Regions from separate parts of the Arthrobacter sp. UYEF21 genome, predicted to be linked through region 1. Evidence: riboswitches for the same ligand, from Rfam matches in the RefSeq annotation. Region 1 holds a riboswitch; the other holds the start of a gene.
The links. Region 1 has a riboswitch for cyclic di-AMP ahead of ABIB27_RS13375 (C40 family peptidase). Riboswitches for the same ligand answer to the same signal wherever they lie in the genome.
Positions count from the first base shown of each region.

Region 1 (9,646 bases):
GCTCCTGGTGGCCGCGGTCCGCCGTCGGGTCCGGGAACTTCGGAGCCCGCAGCAGGGAGAGCCGCACTGTGGTGGTGGTCCCGCTGTCGGCCTCCCTGACGTTCATGGTGACATCGTGTCCGTAAGTGGCCGCGTTGGAGATCGCCACGCCATAACCGGGCTCCCCCACGTGGATCCAACGGTGCGCGCAGATCTCGAATTTCGCCGCCTCCCATGAGGTGTTCACGTGGGTGGCCCGGAAGACGTGCCCGAACTGCGTCTCGGCGGCAGAGCGGTCCGCCTTGACGTCCAGCGGGAAGCCAAGCTTCAAGAGTTTCTCGCTCTCCTGCCACTCAACAGCGGTACTGATGGACAGGGAATCGCTGCCGGCACCCAGCGTGATCCGTTGGGTGACCGGCGATGAGCCTGCCACCCGGTCCACCACCACCACGGCGCTGCCGCCAACGTGCTCCAGCCGGAGATCCTGCGCAGCCGTCACGGCCGTGACGTTACGGCGGTAGAACTCGTCAATGTCCCAGGCATCCCATTCGTTGGGGGTGTCCCGGTGCAGTTCCAGCAGGTTGCCGCGCGACCCGGGCGCAATAGCTTCGCGTCCCGTGGCGTAATCGGTGAGGGAGGCGAGGAGGCCGTCAGCATCAAGGACAGCCCGGATGATGCCATTGTCGAGTACATAACCGCCCTCCAGGGCGGTTGCCTTGACGGGCTGGCCGTGGACCGCCGGTTCTGCGGCCCCGAGCGCAGGTACTCCGTTCCGTGCGTGGGGCGCGGCGTTGAGCAGGAGCGTCCTGGACCCCTCACCCAGGAGGGCGGCCGCCGCCTGGCCAATGATGGTTTCGAGGCTGGTGCCGATGGCGGCGTAGTTGCGTTCCGCGTCCTGGTGGACCCACGCGATGGAGCTGCCCGGCAGGATGTCGTGGAACTGCTGCAGGAGCACCAGCCGCCAGAGCCGCTTCAGTTCGGCGGCAGGGTACGCGAAGGAGCTGCGGACGGCGGCCGTAGTGCACCAGAGTTCGGCCTCGCGAAGCAGGTGTTCACTGCGCCGGTTTCCGCGTTTTGTTTGGGCCTGGCTGGTGTAGGTGCCGCGATGGAGTTCAAGGTACATCTCCCCCACCCACACGGGCAAAGTGTCGTAGCCCTCCTCCGCCTCGGCGAAGAAACTCTCGGCGGAACCGACGCGGACCTTGGGCGAGCCCTCAAGGTCCCCGGTGCGCCTTGCGGCGGCCAGCATTTCCCGCGTGGGTCCCCCGCCGCCGTCGCCGTAACCGAACGGCACCAGCGAGGTGTTGGCTCGCCCATGCTCGCGGAAGTTCCGTTCGGCGTGGGCCAGTTCGCGCCCGCTCAGCTCGGCGTTGTAGGTGTCAACGGGTGGGAAATGCGTGAAGAGCCTGGTGCCGTCGATGCCTTCCCAGTTGAATGTATGGTGTGGCATCCGGTTGACCTGGTTCCACGAGATTTTCTGGGTGAGGAACCAGCGGCTGCCGGCCGACCTGACAATCTGCGGCAGGGCTGCGGAGTAGCCGAACGAGTCCGGGAGCCAGGCTTCGCGGCATTCGACGCCGAACTCCTGGAGGAAGAAGTTCTTGCCTTCAATGAACTGGCGGGCCATGGCCTCGCCGCCTGGCATATTGGTGTCCGATTCAACCCACATGCCACCAACCGGAACGAACTGGCCCGCTTTGACCTTCTCGCGGATCCGGCCGAAGAGTTCGGGGTAGAACTCCTTCATCCAGGCCAACTGCTGGGCTGATGAGCACGAGAACACAAAGCCTGAATCCTCGTCCATCAGCGCCACCACGTTGGAGAACGTCCTGGCACATTTGCGGATGGTTTCACGTACCGGCCACAGCCACGCGGAGTCAATGTGGGCGTGCCCGGTGGCTACCATGTGGTGGGCGGAAGCATATGCAGGCCGGGACAGGACATCTGCCAGGGCTTCGCGCCCGGCAGCCGCGGTACCGGCGACGTCGTCGGGGTCCATCAGGTCCATCATGCGCTCCAGCGCGCGGAGGATTACATGGCGCCGCGGCAGCTCGAGGGGAAGTTCGTGCATCAGCCCGGAGAGCGTCCAGATGTCCTGTTGGAGATCCCAGACCGTCTGGTTCAGTTCTGCAATGGCGATCCTGCCGAGCCGGTATTGCGGTGCCGTGCCAGCCGTTGCTTTGTCCCCGTAGGGCGTGGCGGCGAAGGTCCAGCCCTGCGCCATGTCCGGGTTGGCGGCGGCTTCAACGTAGAAGTCAACGGCCATGCCGCTGCCGAGCAGTTTCAGCGGGATGTACTGGTTCCGGGGCGAAATCGCTTTAATGATGGTGCCGTCAGGGCGCCACGCGATGCCCTCGCACTGGAAGCCGGGGGCTTCGTTGATGAAGCCGAGATCCACCACGATTTCCACCGTGGTGTCCGGGCCGGTCCCCCAGGCCTCGGGCACGTCGCCCTGCAGCCGGAGCCATTTGGTGCCCCACGGCTGGCCCCAGGCAGCACCGTGCTCCTGCGGCAGGAAGATATGCCGCAGGGCGTCCATCACGTTGACCGGCTCGCCCGGCGCATCCCAACTGCTGAGGTTCAGGGGAACGCTTCGGGTGTATACGGCGGGCTTGATCCGCTCGCGGACAAACCGATCCAGGCGGACTTCGGTAATCCGGCGGTCGTCATGCACTGTAAACCCTCTTAGGTACGCGAATTTGAGTAGTCGAATCCGGACAATGCCGTCCAATCGATGGATAAAATCTACCGGCTAGTAGCTCAATAGCCAAGTACCAGTTTTGCCGCAGGGGGCGGCGCAGCCCTATCCCCGAACCTCGGCGGCCTCTACAGGAACATTCGCCGCGGGCAGGGTGATCCTGCCCTGGCCGGCGTAAACGTTCAGGCTGGTGCCCCGACTGAATCCGGCCAGCGTCATCCCGCTGGCCTCCGCCAGTTCCGCGGCGAGGCTTGAGGGTGCGCTCACGGCCGCCAGGACAGGTATTCCAGCCAACGCCGCCTTCTGGACCAATTCGAACGACGCCCGCCCCGATACCTGCAGGACCAAACCGGTCAACGGCAGCAGCCGCTCCCGCAAGGCCCAGCCCACCACCTTGTCCACGGCGTTGTGGCGGCCCACATCCTCACGGAGGCACAACAGCTCCACGCCGCCGTCGTCCGATATCCGGAAGAGGCCGGCGGCATGCACGCCGCCGGTGATTTCAAAAACCGCCTGTGCTTCGCGGAGCCGGGTGGGCAGGGAGGCGAGGACGTCCGCCGGCACTGTCACAGGATCCGAAGCCGGGCTGTAGTGGGAGGATTTCCGCACGGCTTCGATCGAATCGGTGCCGCAGATACCGCAGGAACTTGAGGTGAACACGTTCCGTCCGGTGGCGGGCATTTCGACGTCGGGCCGCAGCTGGGCCTCCACCACGTTGAAGGTCTGAACGCCATTTTCGTCCTCACCGGCGCAGAACCGCAGTGAAACCAGCTGCTCGGGAGTCCAGATGATCCCCTCGGAGACCAGGAAGCCGGCCACGAGGTCAAAGTCGTCCCCGGGAGTTCGCATTGTCACGGAAAACGACAGCTGGCCAATCCTGATCTCCAGCGGCTCTTCAACGGCGAGGACGTCCTCACGGCAGCGGACCGGAAACTCCAAGGCATTGGGCGAGCCGTCCAAAACGTACTTGTGCACCTTGCGGCGCTGGGTCATGCGTCCCATCAGCGTCCTGCACTGCTTCGAAGGCCCTTGCAGGCGTTCCGGACTGGGCGGCTGGGAGTGTTCATAGCTCAATCATCGCACCACGGCCGGGCTGTGGAGCACCGCCAGAGCCATGGAGCAGGGCCGCGCAGCACGGCAGCTCAGTCCAGCAGGGCACTCCAGTCCACCGGACCGGCAGGCTTCGCCGCGTCCTTGTCCGCCGTCTTACTGCCAGGCTTGGCCGCAGGACGGGTTTTGGGCTTGGTGCCGGCCGGTTCGGGCACAGGCAACGGCGGTCCCCACGGCAAAGCGAACGCCGGCACAGGCTCGCCGAGATGCACTCCGTGCGGCGGGACAACTATCACCCCGTGGGCCGAGGCCAGCCCGCGCATCATCCCCGGTCCGGTGTGCTTGGCCGGGGAAGCCATCCCGTACAGGAGCCGGAAGGGCATCAGCCGGGTCCGTCCTGGCTCCGGCTCGAGGGTTGCACCGCAGGGGACGTCCTGCACGGGCGGCAGGGGGCCGTGGCCCAAAGCCGCTAGCAGGGGTTCGCCCACAGTGGACAATGCCATCATGGCAGCCAGCGGGTTCCCGGGCAGCCCCATGACAAAGCGTCCGTCCGGGAGTTCGGCCAGGACGGCAGGATGCCCGGGGCGCATCGCAATGCCGTCGATGATCAGCCGCCCGCCCAGTTGCGCCACTGCGCGGCGGAGGTGGTCGGTATCGGAACGTCCCGTCCCGCCGGTAGTGATCACGACGTCGGCAGGCAGCGCGGCGGGGTCCGGAACCTCAGGCGCGAGGTCCTCCAGGCCAGCCAGCCACTCCGGATAGGAGTCGCCGATTCTTTCCTGGCCGGCGTAGATGCCGCCGAGCATGGCCACCACTGCTGCGAGCTGCGGGCCGAAGGTATCCCGGACCTGCCCTGGCACGGGCAGGCCTTCCGCCACGACTTCGGATCCGGTGAGCAGAAGCTTCACCACCGGCTTCCCGCGCACCAACAGGTCATCGTGCCCCGCCAGGGCGGCGACGGCCAGATGGGCCGGGTTCAGGGTGACGCCCGCCTTGACCAGGACGTCCCCCGCAGCTGCTTCCTCACCCGCTTTCCGGATATGCTGGCCGTTCTTGGGCTCGCCGGGGCGGGCGGTGCCGCCTGTAAGCAACAGCGGCAGGCCGTCGTCGTCCGTGCCCAGCACCGCACTCTCGCTGCGCAGCACCCCCTTGGCTCCGGGCGGAATCAATCCCCCAGTGACAATCCGGCTGGCCTGATGCGGAGCCAGCCGCCGGCCGGCCTCCGCCACAATCCACGGACCGCCGCCGTTGACCGCCCAGCCGTCCATCGCGGAGGACGCATAATGCGGCATATCGTGCAGCGCGGTGATGGCTTCAACCAGGACCCGCCCCAGTGCCTGGTCCAGCGGGACCCGTCCGGGCGGAATCGGCGTGGCACTGTCAAAGGCGGCTTGGCGCGCCTCGTCCCAGGTATGGGCCAGGTGCGTTGCGTGCGCCTCAGCGGCGTGCACCTCAGGGGCAGGAAGGGAATGCTGCGGGTCGGGGCTCCCGGGTTCGTCGCCGGAGGCGGCGGTCATTCGGCGGTGATCATTCGACGGGTACCCCGGTGGGTTCGGAATCGTAGTCTGCAGCGAGGGCCCGGGCGCGGTCCATGGCTGCGGTCATGGCGGCAGCGTCCGTAACCTGTCCCGATCCCGCTGCCAGGCCCGCCGCCAGCCCGGCAATAAAAGTTGTCAGCGGTGCCGCCGGGCGGACCACCGAGTGGGCGGCCACTCCAGCCAGCGACAGGATGGCGTTCACGTCAATCTGGACGTCTTCAAGTTCGTATGCCTGCAGCAGCGCCCGGCACCACTCTTCCAGCGTCTCGTCCTGACTCTTCACGCTCTGCCTCCCAAATCATCTGCGGCCGCGTTGCTCCGGGATCCACTGAGCGGATCCGGGCCGGCCACACCAAGTGCGGCGGCGTCGTCCCAGGTGTCCACGTCAGCTGTGGAGCCGGCCGGAACGGCGACAGGCTGTAGGTCAAGACTAGCAAGGAGCGCCCCGACCGAACCGTTGATTAAGCTTCCTTTAGCGGCAAGCTCGGCCACTGAACGTTGTAGCGCAGCCGTGCTATAAAAGCCCACCAACGGCTGTCGCCGGCCATCCTGCGAGACAGCCACCACTCCGTCCGCGGCCACTGCCGGTCCGCCGGCTTCCAAGGCCTTCCGGAGGGCGGCCACCGCGTGCCGAACATTGGGCATGTCACAGGCCAGCACCAAAGTCAACCGGGGACGGCATCCGCCGGTGGCGTCCCCTGCCGCGGCACCTCCTACGACAGAGAGATCCTGCACTGCCGCGAGCCCGGCCGCGATGGCGGCCGCCGGACCGCCGAACGGCGGCTCCTCACGGCAGCTGAGGATCCCGGCCGGCATGTTCCCGGGGCCAGGACCCACGACGGCGATGGCCCGGGCACCTCCGGCAGCGGCGACCGAACGGCGCAACAGCGTATCGCCGTCGTATGTCAGGCTTTGCTTGGGCACGCCGCCAAGGCGCGCGGAACGGCCACCGGCGAGAATGACGGCATCAAAACTTAGGGGGTCAGCGTCCACCCTCCCAGCCTAACGGCGGTGGCGCGGTCAGGCCGCCCGTTCAGGCAGCAGGAAGGGGTCCCAGGCCGGCGTCGGCTTCTCCAGCTCCTTGATCTGCCAGATGGTGCCATGCGGCGGCTCCGGCACAACCTTCAGCTTCCACCCCATTTCGGCAGGGGTGTGGTCGCCCTTGGTGTTGTTGCACCGAAGGCATGCGGCCACGAGGTTCTCCCACGAGTCGGCGCCACCCCGTGATTTGGGCTGCACATGGTCGATGGTGTGGGCACCTTTGCCGCAGTATGCACACCGGTGACCATCACGCCGCAGGACTCCGCGGCGGCTGACCGTAGTGCTCTGGTTGTATCGGGGGCGGATGTAGCGGTTCAGGAGAATCACGGACGGGCGGCCCAAGATTTCCTGCGGACCCACTACAGGGTCATCGCCTTCGGCAATAACGCTGGCCTTGCCCGTGAGCACAAGCACCAGCGCCCGGCGGAAGGTGACAACCGCCAGCGGTTCATATCCAGCATTCAGAACGAGAGTGCGCATGCACGTACCTCTTCGTGGCCGCACCCGTCAGGGGCACGAGGGCCGGCTGCCCCCGGCATATCCGGGCTATGGATCGACACCACAAGAGTAAACAGAAAATGCCGGTATCAACTAATTACCCGTTCCGTGGCGCTACGTGTCGGGCCCGCCGGGCGTCCAGTCCGGGGTGGAACGGCAGGAGCAAGCAAAGGGACCCCCGCCATCAGGCGGAGGTCCTTTGAAAGCTCAATCAACTACTAGGACACGCGGATGAAGACCGGTCCCGAACCAACGTTGGCGCTGAATACAACGGTCTGGTTGCCGTTGTAGCCGCCGTGCACAGCCTGGCCGTTGCCGGCGTAGACCGCGATGTGGGCCATGCCGGCTCCGCCGTCTGCGTAGTAGATCAGGTCGCCGGGCTGGGCTTCGGCTGCACTCACGGTGCGGCCCAGGGAGAGGTAGCCAGCGGGCCAGTCGTGGAAGTTGATGCCCACTGCGGCGAGCGAGTTGGTCACCAGCATGGTGCAGTCCTGGCTCACACCCAGCTGTGCGTAGGCTGCGGACAGGATGGCCTGGCCCTTGCCGCTGGCAGCCACCGGAGCGGCGTGCGCGGACGGAGTGGACGCCGCCACCTTGATAGTGGCTGCGGGCTTGGCAACCGGAGCGGCCGGAGCCTCAACAACGGGCTCCGCCACCTTAACGGGAGCCGGTGTGGTGGTCACAGCAGGCTTCTCGTAGGAGATGGCGATGGTGGAAGAGGCCGAAATGATGGCCGGCGCGGAGACCCCAACCTCAAGGTTGGCGGTGGAGACTGCTTCGCGCTGAACGTTGGTCTCTGCCGCGTTCGCCGCGATACCACTGGTCAGGACCAGGCCGGAGGCTGCAGCGATAACCGCGGCCTGGCGGCCCATGCCGCCGGCGTTGTCGCCGACAGCCTTGGCAATGACAGCCAGCGAGTTGGTCTTGGTGACCTCGGCGCGGTGGCGTGCAACAGTTGCACGTGTAGTCATTTAATTTCTCTCTTTCGTGTTCCTAAGGACCGCGTGGGCAGCCCAACGGCGTTGGACGCGCCGGCATCTTGGGGGTACGCCGGCACGCCCCGAACGGGGATGTGATGAAGAGTTCCAGTGAAGAAACGGTTGCAGCCCAGGGCTGCGGGGGTTACAGCGCCGGGGTGAAGAACGAGGACGTGCCGGTGGCTGCAGCCGCGTGCAGCAGGGTGCCCTGCGACGGGTTCAGCGCACTGATCATCATGCCGTTGCCGACGTAGATGCCAACGTGGGCTCCACCGTTCTGCATAACGAGGTCGCCGGGAGTAGGGGTTGCGGTAGGCCGCATGGCCGTCCAGGCATTCGTGCGGGGGATGCTAATGCCGGCCTGGGCGTAGACCCACTGGGTGAAGCCGGAGCAGTCCCAGCCATTGGGAGTGGTGCCACCCCAGAGGTAGGGGTGACCGATGCCGGTGTACGCAATTGCTGCCAGACCCGAAGCCGCGGCGGAGGAAACGGTGTCCGCGAGCTTGCTCTTGACAGCACCCGCAGCTTCCGTTGCCGTTGCTGCTGTTTCCGTAGCCGTGGACTGCGCCCGGACCCGCTCAATCCTCGGAGCTGCAGTGGTTTTGACCACGGGGCGCTCGAAGGAAACAGTGGCCGTGGGTGCGGCAGTTACGGCTAGTGCAGTCTGCGCGGAACCGGACTCGGTGGACGCGGACACACCAGCGGTGGTGTCCGCGGCGTTGGCCGGAAGCCCCAAGGTCAGGATGAGACCCGACGCAGCTGCGATGACAGCAGCCTGGCGACCTACGGTCCCGGCATTTGCACTAACGGCCTTGGACACGGAGCCCAAGGGGTTGGTGCGAACCGTTTGCGCGCGGTGACGCGCAGAATTATGACGTGAAGACACGAAGGTAGCCTCTCCCAATGCCTGCGAGGTGAGCTGTCGGATTCGGATGGGAGTTCACCCGGCCGCGCTGCTTCCTGGGAAGCTTTGCGACTTAACCCCAAGGCCTTCAAAATCGAAGACCAAAATTGGTTCCCCCGCCCCTGCCAGACGATGTAATGCGAACGGACCTTGAGCGGTGGCAGAGCTAGGCAATCCACTCAAGAACGTCAACTTCGGAAAAGTTGACGCGCTTTAGACGGTACAGGAGTTCAAGGACAATGTCACATTCAGGTCACGGCTTGTCACTGTGATCTGAGAGTTGACCATCATTTAATGCTCAGAGCCAGCCTGTGGGGTCAACAACTTCGCCGTTGACCTGTACCTCGAAGTGGAGGTGGCAGCCGGTGGAGGCGCCCGTGGTGCCACTGAGGGCAACAACCTCGCCGCGGGTCACTTTCTGTCCTACCTTGACGGTAGCGGAGGACAGGTGGTTGTACGTGGTTTCCAGGCCATTGCCATGGTCCACCACAACCCGGTTACCGCCGCCGTACTGGTGCCAGCCGACGAACGTCACGGTGCCGCTGGCAGCAGCCAACACGGAAGTGCCGCACTGGGCCACATAGTCCTGGCCGCGGTGGAAGTCACCGGAACCGCCGGTAATGGGGCTGATCCGGAATCCGAACGGAGAGGCGGTGATCAGCTGGGCAAGCGGTGCGCCCAGGCTGCCGGCGGAGGACGCGGGGGTAATGGATCCAGCCGATTGTGCGCTCAACAGCTGCTTCAGCTTGCCGTCGGGATCGCCCTGCGTAACAACGGCGGAGCGACTGAAATCGATCTTGGCGGCTGCTTCCGCGGAAACCTCGGGCTGCGGGAGCCCGGACACCGCAGCGACGGACTGGCCAGGCTGCTGATCTGCCATCGACGGGCCCGCTACCGGAACCGTCACGGTAAGGACCAGGCCAGTGGCCGCAAGCGCAATGCCGGCCTTCTGGCCGATGCC
Region 1 covers NZ_JBEPNF010000012.1:92,465-102,110, forward strand. The annotation lists gene ABIB27_RS13340 (alpha-mannosidase) at 1-2,653, opposite strand, end outside; gene fdhD (formate dehydrogenase accessory sulfurtransferase FdhD) at 2,783-3,679, opposite strand; gene ABIB27_RS13350 (molybdopterin molybdotransferase MoeA) at 3,820-5,244, opposite strand; gene ABIB27_RS13355 (DUF6457 domain-containing protein) at 5,255-5,548, opposite strand; gene mobA (molybdenum cofactor guanylyltransferase) at 5,545-6,258, opposite strand; gene ABIB27_RS13365 (HNH endonuclease) at 6,286-6,786, opposite strand; gene ABIB27_RS13370 (NlpC/P60 family protein) at 7,023-7,775, opposite strand; gene ABIB27_RS13375 (C40 family peptidase) at 7,927-8,601, opposite strand; cyclic di-AMP (ydaO/yuaA leader) riboswitch at 8,672-8,844, opposite strand; gene ABIB27_RS13380 (M23 family metallopeptidase) at 8,984-9,646, opposite strand, start outside.

Region 2 (9,646 bases), on a different contig from region 1:
TCGTCGGCCTACTGGAAGTCGGCCAGCCAGGGATCCGGCCCGAAGACTTCATACTTTATGTACTTGGCGGGCACGCTTTTGGCGGTGAGGGCACTCCGTACAGAGTGCAGGAACGGCAGCTGGCCGCAGAGGTAGTGCCGGCCCTCCGCGATGCCCTGGACGCCACCACGGTGACGCATCACCGTCTACCCCGGCGTGGACCATGCCTCCCACAATGACACTGGGGAACGCTATAACGAGACCCAGGCGACGGCTGAGGGGAATGACACGCTGTCCTGGTTCGGGCAGCACGTCTGAGGACGCAACAGCGGCCGACGGCGGCGGGCGGCTGTGTGCCGACCGCCGCCGTCCAACGGCCTGGGGTCACGCTACGCGGACGAAGGAAGCGCCATGGAGCCAGCTGATGGAGTGGACCTCGGTCTTGAAGCCGTCCACGCCGCCACTGACAACCTGGCCGTTGCCGGCAAAGACGCCGACGTGTCCGGCGGTGATCACCAGATCACCAGGGGCTGGCGTCCCAACAACGCTTCCGTACTGGAAGAACTGGCCGGGTGCCAGGTCTCCCACACTCTTGCCGACGGAGCGCAGCGCCTTTTCCACCATGGCGGTGCAGTCCTGATGGACTCCCAGCTGAGAGTACGCGGACGCCAGGATTGCCGAGCCGGCCGAGCCGGATGGGGCCTGGACCGGAGCCGAGGTTGCCGCCGGCTTGATGCCGGTGTTGGCGGGAGCGGCCGGGGCGGCGGCGGTTTTGGCTGCCGGAGCCAGTGCTACTGCCTGCGCCACTGCCGGAGCTGCCTGCCCGGCGGCGGGGATCTGGATCTGGTCACCCGGGTAGATGACCGAAGTCAGGGACAGACCGTTCGCGGCCAGAACGTTGTTGAGGTCCACGCCGTAGGTAGCGGAAATCTGGCCCAGGGTGTCGCCGGAGACGACTGTGTGGGCGTTGGCCGGGGCCGGTGCAGGGGCTGGAGCCACGGCTGCTGCCGGTGCACTCGTTTGACTCTGAACGTTGGCCGTGCCGGAGCTGTCAGGTTCGTGGACGCTGGCCTGGGCCGGAGCGCTGAAGCCGAAAAACAGGCCGGAAGCAGCAGCGACCACAAGGGCCGGCCGTCCGATCGCCAGGGCACGGGACGCGGTGGTGGTGGCTGCACGATGGCGTGCGGCAGTGTACTTCTTGGACATGGTTGATTGCCTCTCCCATGCCTGCGGGGTGAGCTGTCGGGTTCGGGTCGGAGACACCCGGCCGGACGCCGCCGTGCAGGACGGGACGTATCGACTTAACCCCAAGGCTTCAGATGAAGCCGTGGAAACGTGGTTCCCCCGTCCCTGCCAGTTGAATTGCGCTGGGGTCCCGGGTCAGTGGCAGGGCTCGGCATACTGACGGGAATGTCCTGGCTTTGAACCGGGGCACTCAACGACCATAACGTCAGATTTTCCCCAATGTCACATTCCGGTAACGGAATGTACGGCCAAAAGACACCTTTATCTGCAGGCGGATCCATGCCGGAACGTCGACAACATCGCAGGTCAGCGCACATAAACCGTATATGCCCGGTTGGCTCACTAAACGGGCCCCGGATTGCCCAAAATTAGTTGGTTCACGGCCTGCGACTGACATTGGAACGAGCAGGACGTACCCGACGGGAGGGGCAACGGGGATCTCTGCTGGATATCAATGCTTGGCCGGGAGTACGGGCAAGGGTGCGTTGCCCGGTAAGCTCACGAACTATGTCCCCGTTTGTTCAGAATATGCGGCTTCCCGGCCTCGCCGGAGGGAGTGGCTGTGGCCGTCCCCCTAACCTCCGCTGCACAATACGCTGTGGCCGAGGCCTCCCTGCAGGCGGCCAGTTCCCGGGTTGATGCACTGGCCGCCCCGTTGGCCCGGGCACAGGAGAAATCAGGCCGCCACGAGAAGGACGTCGGGCCCTCGCAGCCCAGTCGTACAAGACCGGCGGCACCAACATCGGTTTCTTTGTGGCCCTCGACGCACTACAGACCAACAACATCCACGGGCTAAACGTGGTGCAGATCGTCAGCGCCAAGACGGCGTCCCTGGTCCACAAATCGGCCGAGGCAGACAAGGCCGCCGAAGCGCTCGCCCAGCAGGAGCCTGCCGCCAAAGCCGAGCGCGAACGCCTCGCCGGCGAAGCTAGCACCAAGCTCTCCACGGCCCAGACGGCGCAGCAGGCAATGTCGCAGCAGGTCGCAGAGCAACAGGAGCACAGTACCGAACTCACCGCCCAGCCCGCCTCGCTCAAGGGAACAACAGGGGCAGTGGAAGGTGAATTCCGGCAAGGTCAGGCCCGGCTGGCCGCGAACGGCTGGGCCCAGGACCAATTCCAGTGCCTGGCGCAGCTCTGGACGAAGGAATCCAACTGGCTGACCACGGCCACCAACCCGTACTCAGGGCTTACGGCATCGCGCAGGCGCTGCCGGCCAGCAAGTACGCGAGCGCTGGCAGCGACTGGCTCGCCAGTTACCGAACCCAGGTTAAATGAGGAATGGCTTACATTGCAGACCGTTACGGGTCACTGTGCGCCGCCTGGAACCATTCCGTGATCAAGAACTGGTACTGAACCACGGTGGGTACCGGACCACAACGGTTACGTAACAACAACAGGTGTTCAACCTGACCGGGGGCCGGTGCCAGGCAGAGCCTCCCGCCGGTTTGGCAAATACCGCGGACCGGACGGGCGCTAGGCTTTTCCCATGGCTGATTTCGACCGGTTCCGGATCATGCTCGAGGACGAACGGGACCGAAAACTGGCATTGCTGCCGGCGCTCCGGGCGGATATCTCCTCAGCCAATGCCGCGCGCCAGGACTCCAACGCGGACGACGAACACGATCCTGAGGGCGCCACCATTGCCTTCGAGCTGTCCCAGGCCTCGGCGCTACTGGATCAGAGCAGCGCCGGACTGGCCCAGGTGGAAGCTGCCCTGCAGAGAATCTCCGACGGCACATATGGGGCGTGCGCTGTCTGTGGCCAGCAGATCGCCGAAGGCCGGCTGGAAGCCCGGCCGAGGACTCCGTACTGCATTGAACACGCCGCGGCCGGGCGCCAAGGGCTTTAGGTGACGCCAGTGAATCAAGCAGTCCAGGACGCCGCCGGGTTCATCGATACCACCTTGCAGAATGAAGGCACGTGGTACCGGGCCGAGGAAGTGGAGTCACGCGTTGGCAGGGCGTTGAGTTCGTACGGGGCATCCGTGGGAGCTGTGCGCGGCACCATCCGGGACGCCGGCAGGAAGTTCAAGGACCTTGGCCACGACGACGTGACCGCTTTGGCCTCGCAGCTGTGGGGCCGGCCGGGCCCTGGCCGGCGCCCGGTCTATGAGCGCCGGCTCGCCGCAGTGGTGCTGCTGCAGTCCCGGGTGGCGCTCCTGCGCCACTCCGACCTGACCCGGCTCGAGGGCTTTATCCGGTCCGCGCGCACTGCCGAGCTGGTGGACCCCCTGGTTGCCGACGTGGTGGTCGGCCTCCTGGCCGGGCTGGACGGTACCGAGCGCCAACGCGCCGGCGTGGTGATCGCACGCTGGCACCAGGACCCCGACGAGTGGATCCGCCACGCTGCGGCCATGACCGCAGAAATAACAGACCCGAGGAGACACACATGACGGACACCTACAACCTGGAACGCTTTGTTGCAGCCCAAGACGGCGGCGGGACCTACGGACAGGCACTGTCCGAGCTGCAGCTCGGCAACAAGCCGAGCCATTGGATGTGGTTCATCTTTCCGCAGCTGGCCGGCCTCGGCAGCAGCCCCACGTCCGTCAGGTACGCCATTACCTCCCTGGCAGAAGCGCAGGCTTTCCTGTCGCACCACCTCCATGACGCTGTTCCTGCGCGCTGCGCCCGGCGAGACAGTCTTCAAGACGGTACCGGCACGGTTCTTTGGCGGCGAACCGGATACCGCCACCGACGCTCTGCTCGCCGAGGGCAGGCACTGACCACTGTTTCCTTGTGGCGTTCAGTCGTACTCTGGGGCTGGAGGTGATTGCCATGGAGGCAACGCAAGGCGACAGGATCATCGTCCGGGGGAGGACGGTCGGAACTTCAGACCGGCACGGGGTGATTTTGGAAGTCCGGGGTCATGAAGGGCACCCGCCGTACCTGGTCCGCTTCGACGACGGACACGAAACGGTCATGTACCCCGGCGGCGATTTCGCCGTCGATCGCGGGACGGCAGGCCCCGGCGGCTGAAACGGAACGTCGGGCAGGACATGAGGATCGGCGCGCACCTGTCAGACTTGGGGCATGGATCATTCCCTGACTGCCACGTCCGCTGAGGCCGGTTCCCACGTTCCCCCTGCCATGGCTGGTCCGCGGGATCCAGGTGACGCATGGGTGGAAGGTGACCGCGGCAAGTTTTGGGGCAGGTTCGGTGCGGCCGGCGTGCTGGCGTACGACCCCGCCAAGGGTGTTCTCCTCCAGCACCGAGCACTCTGGAGCCACAACGGCGGCACCTGGGGACTCCCCGGCGGAGCCCTCCACCACGGTGAGGACACGGTCACGGGTGCCTTGCGCGAGGCGCACGAGGAAGCGGCGGTGCCCGCCGCCGGTGTGAGCGTGCTTTTCACCTCGGTGCTGGACGTCGGGTACTGGACGTACACCACCGTTGTGGTCCTGGTGACGGCGCCGTTCGATCCCGTCATCAGCGATCCGGAAAGCCTCGAACTTCAGTGGGTTGCGCTGGACGAGGTGGACCGGAAGGAACTGCACCCCGGCTTCGCAAAAGCCTGGCCGGATCTGTGGCCACGCCTGCCGGAGCTTTACGCCGGACCTGGTCAGTAGGCGCAGCCAGTAATCCTTGCCGAACTCCGCGCTGCCGAGGATGGGCAGGTGGTCCGATTAGCGGCTGCTGCGGTAGTAGATGGCCAGTCCCAGCCGGTTGCCCTTGGTGGTGTCCGCGAGCAGCAGCGGCCCGAGCGTTTCGGGCCGGTCGGCCGAGTCGACTTCCTGCAGGCACAGTGCGTCGATGCCAAAATTCCGTGCGGGCGCGAGGAGTTCGCCGCTTGCTTTGTGCTTCCGAAGGTTACAACTGATGACGCGCGTGCGTGGACACCTCGCCCGAGGGGCGCTAGCAGGACCAATTTCAGAGTCTACCCAGATAGCGTTCCGCGGGCGGCAACATGTTGTTGCGTCACCCCGGCTCCGTGGCACCAGTTAGAGTTAATGATCATTCACCCATAACCCGGCGGAAGGGGCCAACGTTGACCAAGGAACTACCTGCACTTGCCCACGGTCCTTTCTACTATCAGTCGCTGGGCGGTGACCGCTTTCGCTCCACCATCCATGCCCAGGGCGCCTGGAACGAGCACGAACAGCACATGGCGCCTGCCGCAGGGCTGATGGCTGACAGCCTGGAGCGGCACGAACCCCGCGCCGATATGCGGATGGCCCGCCTGAGCTACGAGATCCTTGGCCTGATTCCAGGCGGTGAGTTCACCATCGAAACCTCCACCCTCCGCCCCGGCCGGACCATTGAGTTGCTGCAGGCTGAGCTAGTTGCCAACGGCCGCGTGGCCATCCGTGCCACGGCTTGGCGGCTGATCACCGCTGACACAGCTGCGGTGGCTGCAGTCGAGGATGCCGCCATTCCGGCGCCGGAAGACTGCAAACCGTTCGACGGCGCCGCCATCTGGCCAGGCGGGTACATCCGTTCCCTGGAGATGCGCGTGGCCGAGGGGCATCGGCACGGAGCGGGCACGGTCTGGCTCCGCACAGAGCACCCCCTGACGGACAAAGCTGACAGCGGTGACTTCGCCCGCCTGATGGGCCTGGTGGACACGGCCAACGGGATCGCGGCCAGGGTCACCCCCGGTGAGGGCAGCTATGCGTTTCCGAACCTGGACCTGCAGATCCATATGTACCGCAGGCCTGGCGGCGAATGGCTGGGCCTGGACAACGCTGTCTCTTTCGGCAGTGACGGGATCGGCCTCACGTCCACCGTCCTGCATGATCTTCGGGGGCCGTTCGGCCGCGCAGAGCAGATCCTCACCCTCCGCAAGACCTGACGGCTGGACGTGTGTGGCTGCCCGGCTTTGCGACTATTAGACGACGGCGGCGCTTTTGTAGCTGTGCACCGCATTGTCCAGTGTGGGGAAGAAGTGGTCGGCATCGAACCGGGTGCCCACGCCGTACCGGATCAGGCGGTCCTTGATGGGTCCCTTCATCTCCGCGAAGACCAGGCTGATGCAGTCCCGCGCCACAACTCAGGAAGCCGGGGGCTCCTGCGCAGGGGTGGAGGTCTGGCCGTACTCGGCGGTTACCAGGATGGGCAGGTGGTCCGATGCTCCGCGGGGCAGCGTTTCCACGTTCTCGATATTGAGGCCCAAGGACGTGGCAAAGTCGAAGTGGCCCTTGAACACCTTGTACCGCGTGTAGGTCCGGCGGTTACTTAGCGACAACTCATAGCCGGAATTCTTCATGTGTTCGGTGAGGTTCTTCGTGAAAAACGGATAGTTGAAGTCACCCACCATCAGGGTCATCAGGCCCGTCCCCATGCCCAGCAGTTCCTTGTGGGCCGCGTTGATCTGGTTTCGCCGCAGCGAGTTGGTGGCGGTCAGGGGCGCGGCATGGAATGAAGCTATAACAAGTTCGTGATCGGTTTCGTTGTCCCGCACGCGGGTACCGATAAGACGCTCATGGGCGGGTGCCAGGACCATGTCGTGCAAAGACTTCTTGAGCGCAAATGTTTGGGTGCCGTGCGGGGTGAACCGGTCAGGCCGGTAGTAGATGGCCAGCCCCAGCCGGTTTCCCTTGGTCGAATCGGCCAGCTTCAGCTGACCCAGCGTGTCCGGCAGGTCAGTGGTGTCGCATTCCTGCAGGCACAGGACATCGGCGCCGAAGTCCTGTGCCAGGGCGACCAGCTCCCCGCTGGCCTTGTGCTTGCGTAGGTTGTAGCTAATGACTCGTATCAGTGGATTGCCTCTCCTGAGGGAGTGCCGGGTGGACGCAGTTCCTGAGTCTAGCCACCCGGCAGGGGACGGTACGTAATAGTCCGCAAGTGTCAGTTCTTTTGGCAGCGGCGGTTGGGTCAGGTGGAGCGGAATACCAGCCAGCCGGCAAGGGTGGACAGGCCGGTCAGGGCGGCGCCCCACAGAATGTCCACCACAATGAGCTGCAGTGGCCACGTCTTGAGCGTGGCGGCGTTGGTGAGGTCGTACGTCGCGTACGCAAAGGCGCCCAGGGCGGCCCCGTAGCCGACGGCGGTCAGCCAGCTGCCGCCATCAAGCGCCGGCCGCAGGGCGAAGAAGAGAATCCCTGCGATGTACATGACATAGAAAGCGACGGCGTAACCTAAGTGTGGCTTGTCAGCGAGCAGGTCACCGATGTGGCTGCGATAGAACGGGTTCATCGTTTTGAGCCAGATGGCGTCGATGACCGCGAATGCAGCGGCGACAACAAGGAATTGCAATATGACCATAAGGGAGCTTAGCAACATGCGGGACGCCGAGGCGGGACTCCGGACGCTCACCGTGGTGCGGCAGGATCATTCGCTGGGCGCCGCCCGGGACCTGGAATTCGGCCTCGAACTGCTGAGCCAGGTGAGGACCGGCAGGACCGGTCCCACCCTGAGGTTGTACCGGCCTGCGCCGACCGTTGCATTCGGCCAGCGGGACACCCGCCTGCCGGGTTTCGAGGCGGCGGCCCAGGCCTGCCGGGATCACGGCTTCGAACCCCTGGTGCGGAAGGCCGGCGGCCGCGCCGCCGCCTACCATGAGGGCACTTTGGTGGTTGACCACGTGATGCCTGACGCTGATGCGATCGCCGGCTCCAAAAGCCGGTTCAGTTTCTTTGGGGAGCTGCTGGCACAAGCCTTGCGGAACGTTGGCGTGCAAGCCGCAGTCGGGGAGATTCCAGGCGAGTACTGCCCGGGGGAGTTCAGCGTCCACGGTACACACAGGGCTGACCCGACGCACCGGATCAAGCTTGTTGGCACGGCGCAGCGCGTGGTGAGCGGCGGCTGGCTGTTCAGTTCAGTGATTGTGGTGGAAAACTCGGCCCCCATCCGCGGCGTCCTGACGGCGGGTTACGCAGCGCTTGGCCTAAACTGGGACCCCGCCACTGCCGGCGCCGCGGACGATCTTGTGCCGGGGCTGACTGTCCAGGCGGTAGAGGATGCAGTAGTTGCCGCGTACGCGGGCCACGCTACCCTCCGGCACGCCGGCTTCAGCAGCGTGTATGGCAGGGAAGCGTAGCCCGCTCCGGCTGGACAGCCCTAGTGGCCGCGGGCGATCCACTCATCCAGGTGCGGGGCTTCGGCTCTGATGGTGGTGGTGTCGCCGTGCCCGGTCCGGACCACCGTGCCGGCAGGGAGCGGGAGGAGCCAGGTCCTGATCGATTCGATGATGGTGGGGAAGTCGCTGTAGGACCTGCCCGTTGCTCCGGGGCCGCCCTGGAAGAGGGTGTCGCCGCTGAAGACTGTGCCCTCGCCATCGGGCCCGTCAGCCAGGTGGAAGGACACCGAACCCGGCGAGTGCCCCGGAGTGTGCAGGGCCGTCAGGCTGGCGCCTGCCACCTCGATCACATCACCGTGGCTGATGCGGACGTCAGGTTCCACGTCCGGGTAGACACTCTTCCAGAGCATCCAGTCGGCCTCGTGGAGATGGATGGGGGCCTGGACAAGATCCCAGAAATCGCCCACGGAACGGATGTGGTCGTCGTGGCCGTGCGTCAGCAGGATCGCCTTGAGTTTCCGGCCGGCCACTGCCGCGGCAACAGCCTTGGCGTCGTGTGCAGGATCGATAACCACACATTCGGTGTCGTTGCCCACGAGCCAGACATTGTTGTCCACGTCCCAGGTGCCGCCGTCGAGCGAGAACGTCCCTGAGGTGACCAGGCGCTCGATCCGGAGAGTACCGCCGGATTCCGGCGCCGCAGCGGGCACGGGAGCCGCGGTCACAGCTCCACCACCGATCGCAGCACGGAGCCGGAGTGCATCTTGTCGAAGGCTTCCTCCACCTGGTCGATGGTGATCCGCTCGGTCACAAAGGCATCGAGATCCAGTTTGCCCTGCCGGTAGAGGCTGACCAGCATGGGGAAGTCCCGGGACGGCAGGCAGTCGCCGTACCAGGAGGACTTCAGCGATCCGCCGCGGCCGAAGACATCCAGGAGGGGCAGCTCAAGGGTCATGTCCGGCGTCGGGACGCCCACCAGAACGACGGTGCCGGCGAGGTCGCGCGCGTAGAACGCCTGCTTGTACGTTTCGGGACGGCCGACGGCGTCGATCACCACGTCAGCGCCGAAGCCGCCGGTGAGTTCCCGGATTTTCTCCACCGGGTCCGAGGCCGAGGAGTCCACGGTGTGTGTGGCGCCCAGTCCCAGAGCGCGCTCCAGCTTTTTGGCATCGATGTCGACGGCGATGATGGTGGTGGCACCAGCGAGCGCGGCTCCGGCGATGGCGGCAACGCCCACACCGCCGCAGCCGATGACAGCCACGGAATCGCCGCGCTTGACGCCACCGGTGTTGATGGCGGCCCCGAGACCGGCCATCACGCCGCAGCCGAGGAGGCCGATGGCGGCAGCATCGGCGTCGGGATCCACCTTGGTGCACTGGCCGGCGGCCACAAGTGTCTTCTCGATGAACGCGCCGATGCCCAGGGCGGCGGAGAGTTCGGTGCCGTCCTCGAGGGTCATTTT
Region 2 covers NZ_JBEPNF010000001.1:530,464-540,109, forward strand. The annotation lists gene ABIB27_RS02545 (hypothetical protein) at 9-179, opposite strand; gene ABIB27_RS02550 (hypothetical protein) at 196-297, shown strand; gene ABIB27_RS02555 (C40 family peptidase) at 364-1,185, opposite strand; cyclic di-AMP (ydaO/yuaA leader) riboswitch at 1,189-1,358, opposite strand; gene ABIB27_RS02560 (hypothetical protein) at 1,978-2,562, shown strand; gene ABIB27_RS02565 (TraR/DksA family transcriptional regulator) at 2,713-3,075, shown strand; gene ABIB27_RS02570 (DNA alkylation repair protein) at 3,076-3,618, shown strand; gene ABIB27_RS02575 (DUF1810 family protein) at 3,615-3,998, shown strand; gene ABIB27_RS02580 (DUF1918 domain-containing protein) at 4,004-4,204, shown strand; gene ABIB27_RS02585 (NUDIX domain-containing protein) at 4,259-4,795, shown strand; gene ABIB27_RS02595 (thioesterase family protein) at 5,215-6,018, shown strand; gene ABIB27_RS02600 (STAS domain-containing protein) at 6,055-6,213, opposite strand; gene ABIB27_RS02605 (endonuclease/exonuclease/phosphatase family protein) at 6,217-6,921, opposite strand; gene ABIB27_RS02610 (DUF2177 family protein) at 7,041-7,430, opposite strand; gene ABIB27_RS02615 (lipoate--protein ligase family protein) at 7,423-8,205, shown strand; gene ABIB27_RS02620 (MBL fold metallo-hydrolase) at 8,226-8,909, opposite strand; gene ABIB27_RS02625 (S-(hydroxymethyl)mycothiol dehydrogenase) at 8,906-9,646, opposite strand, start outside.
Region 2: linked by a shared signal. The riboswitch ahead of ABIB27_RS02555 (C40 family peptidase) and the one ahead of ABIB27_RS13375 (C40 family peptidase) in region 1 are both predicted to bind cyclic di-AMP.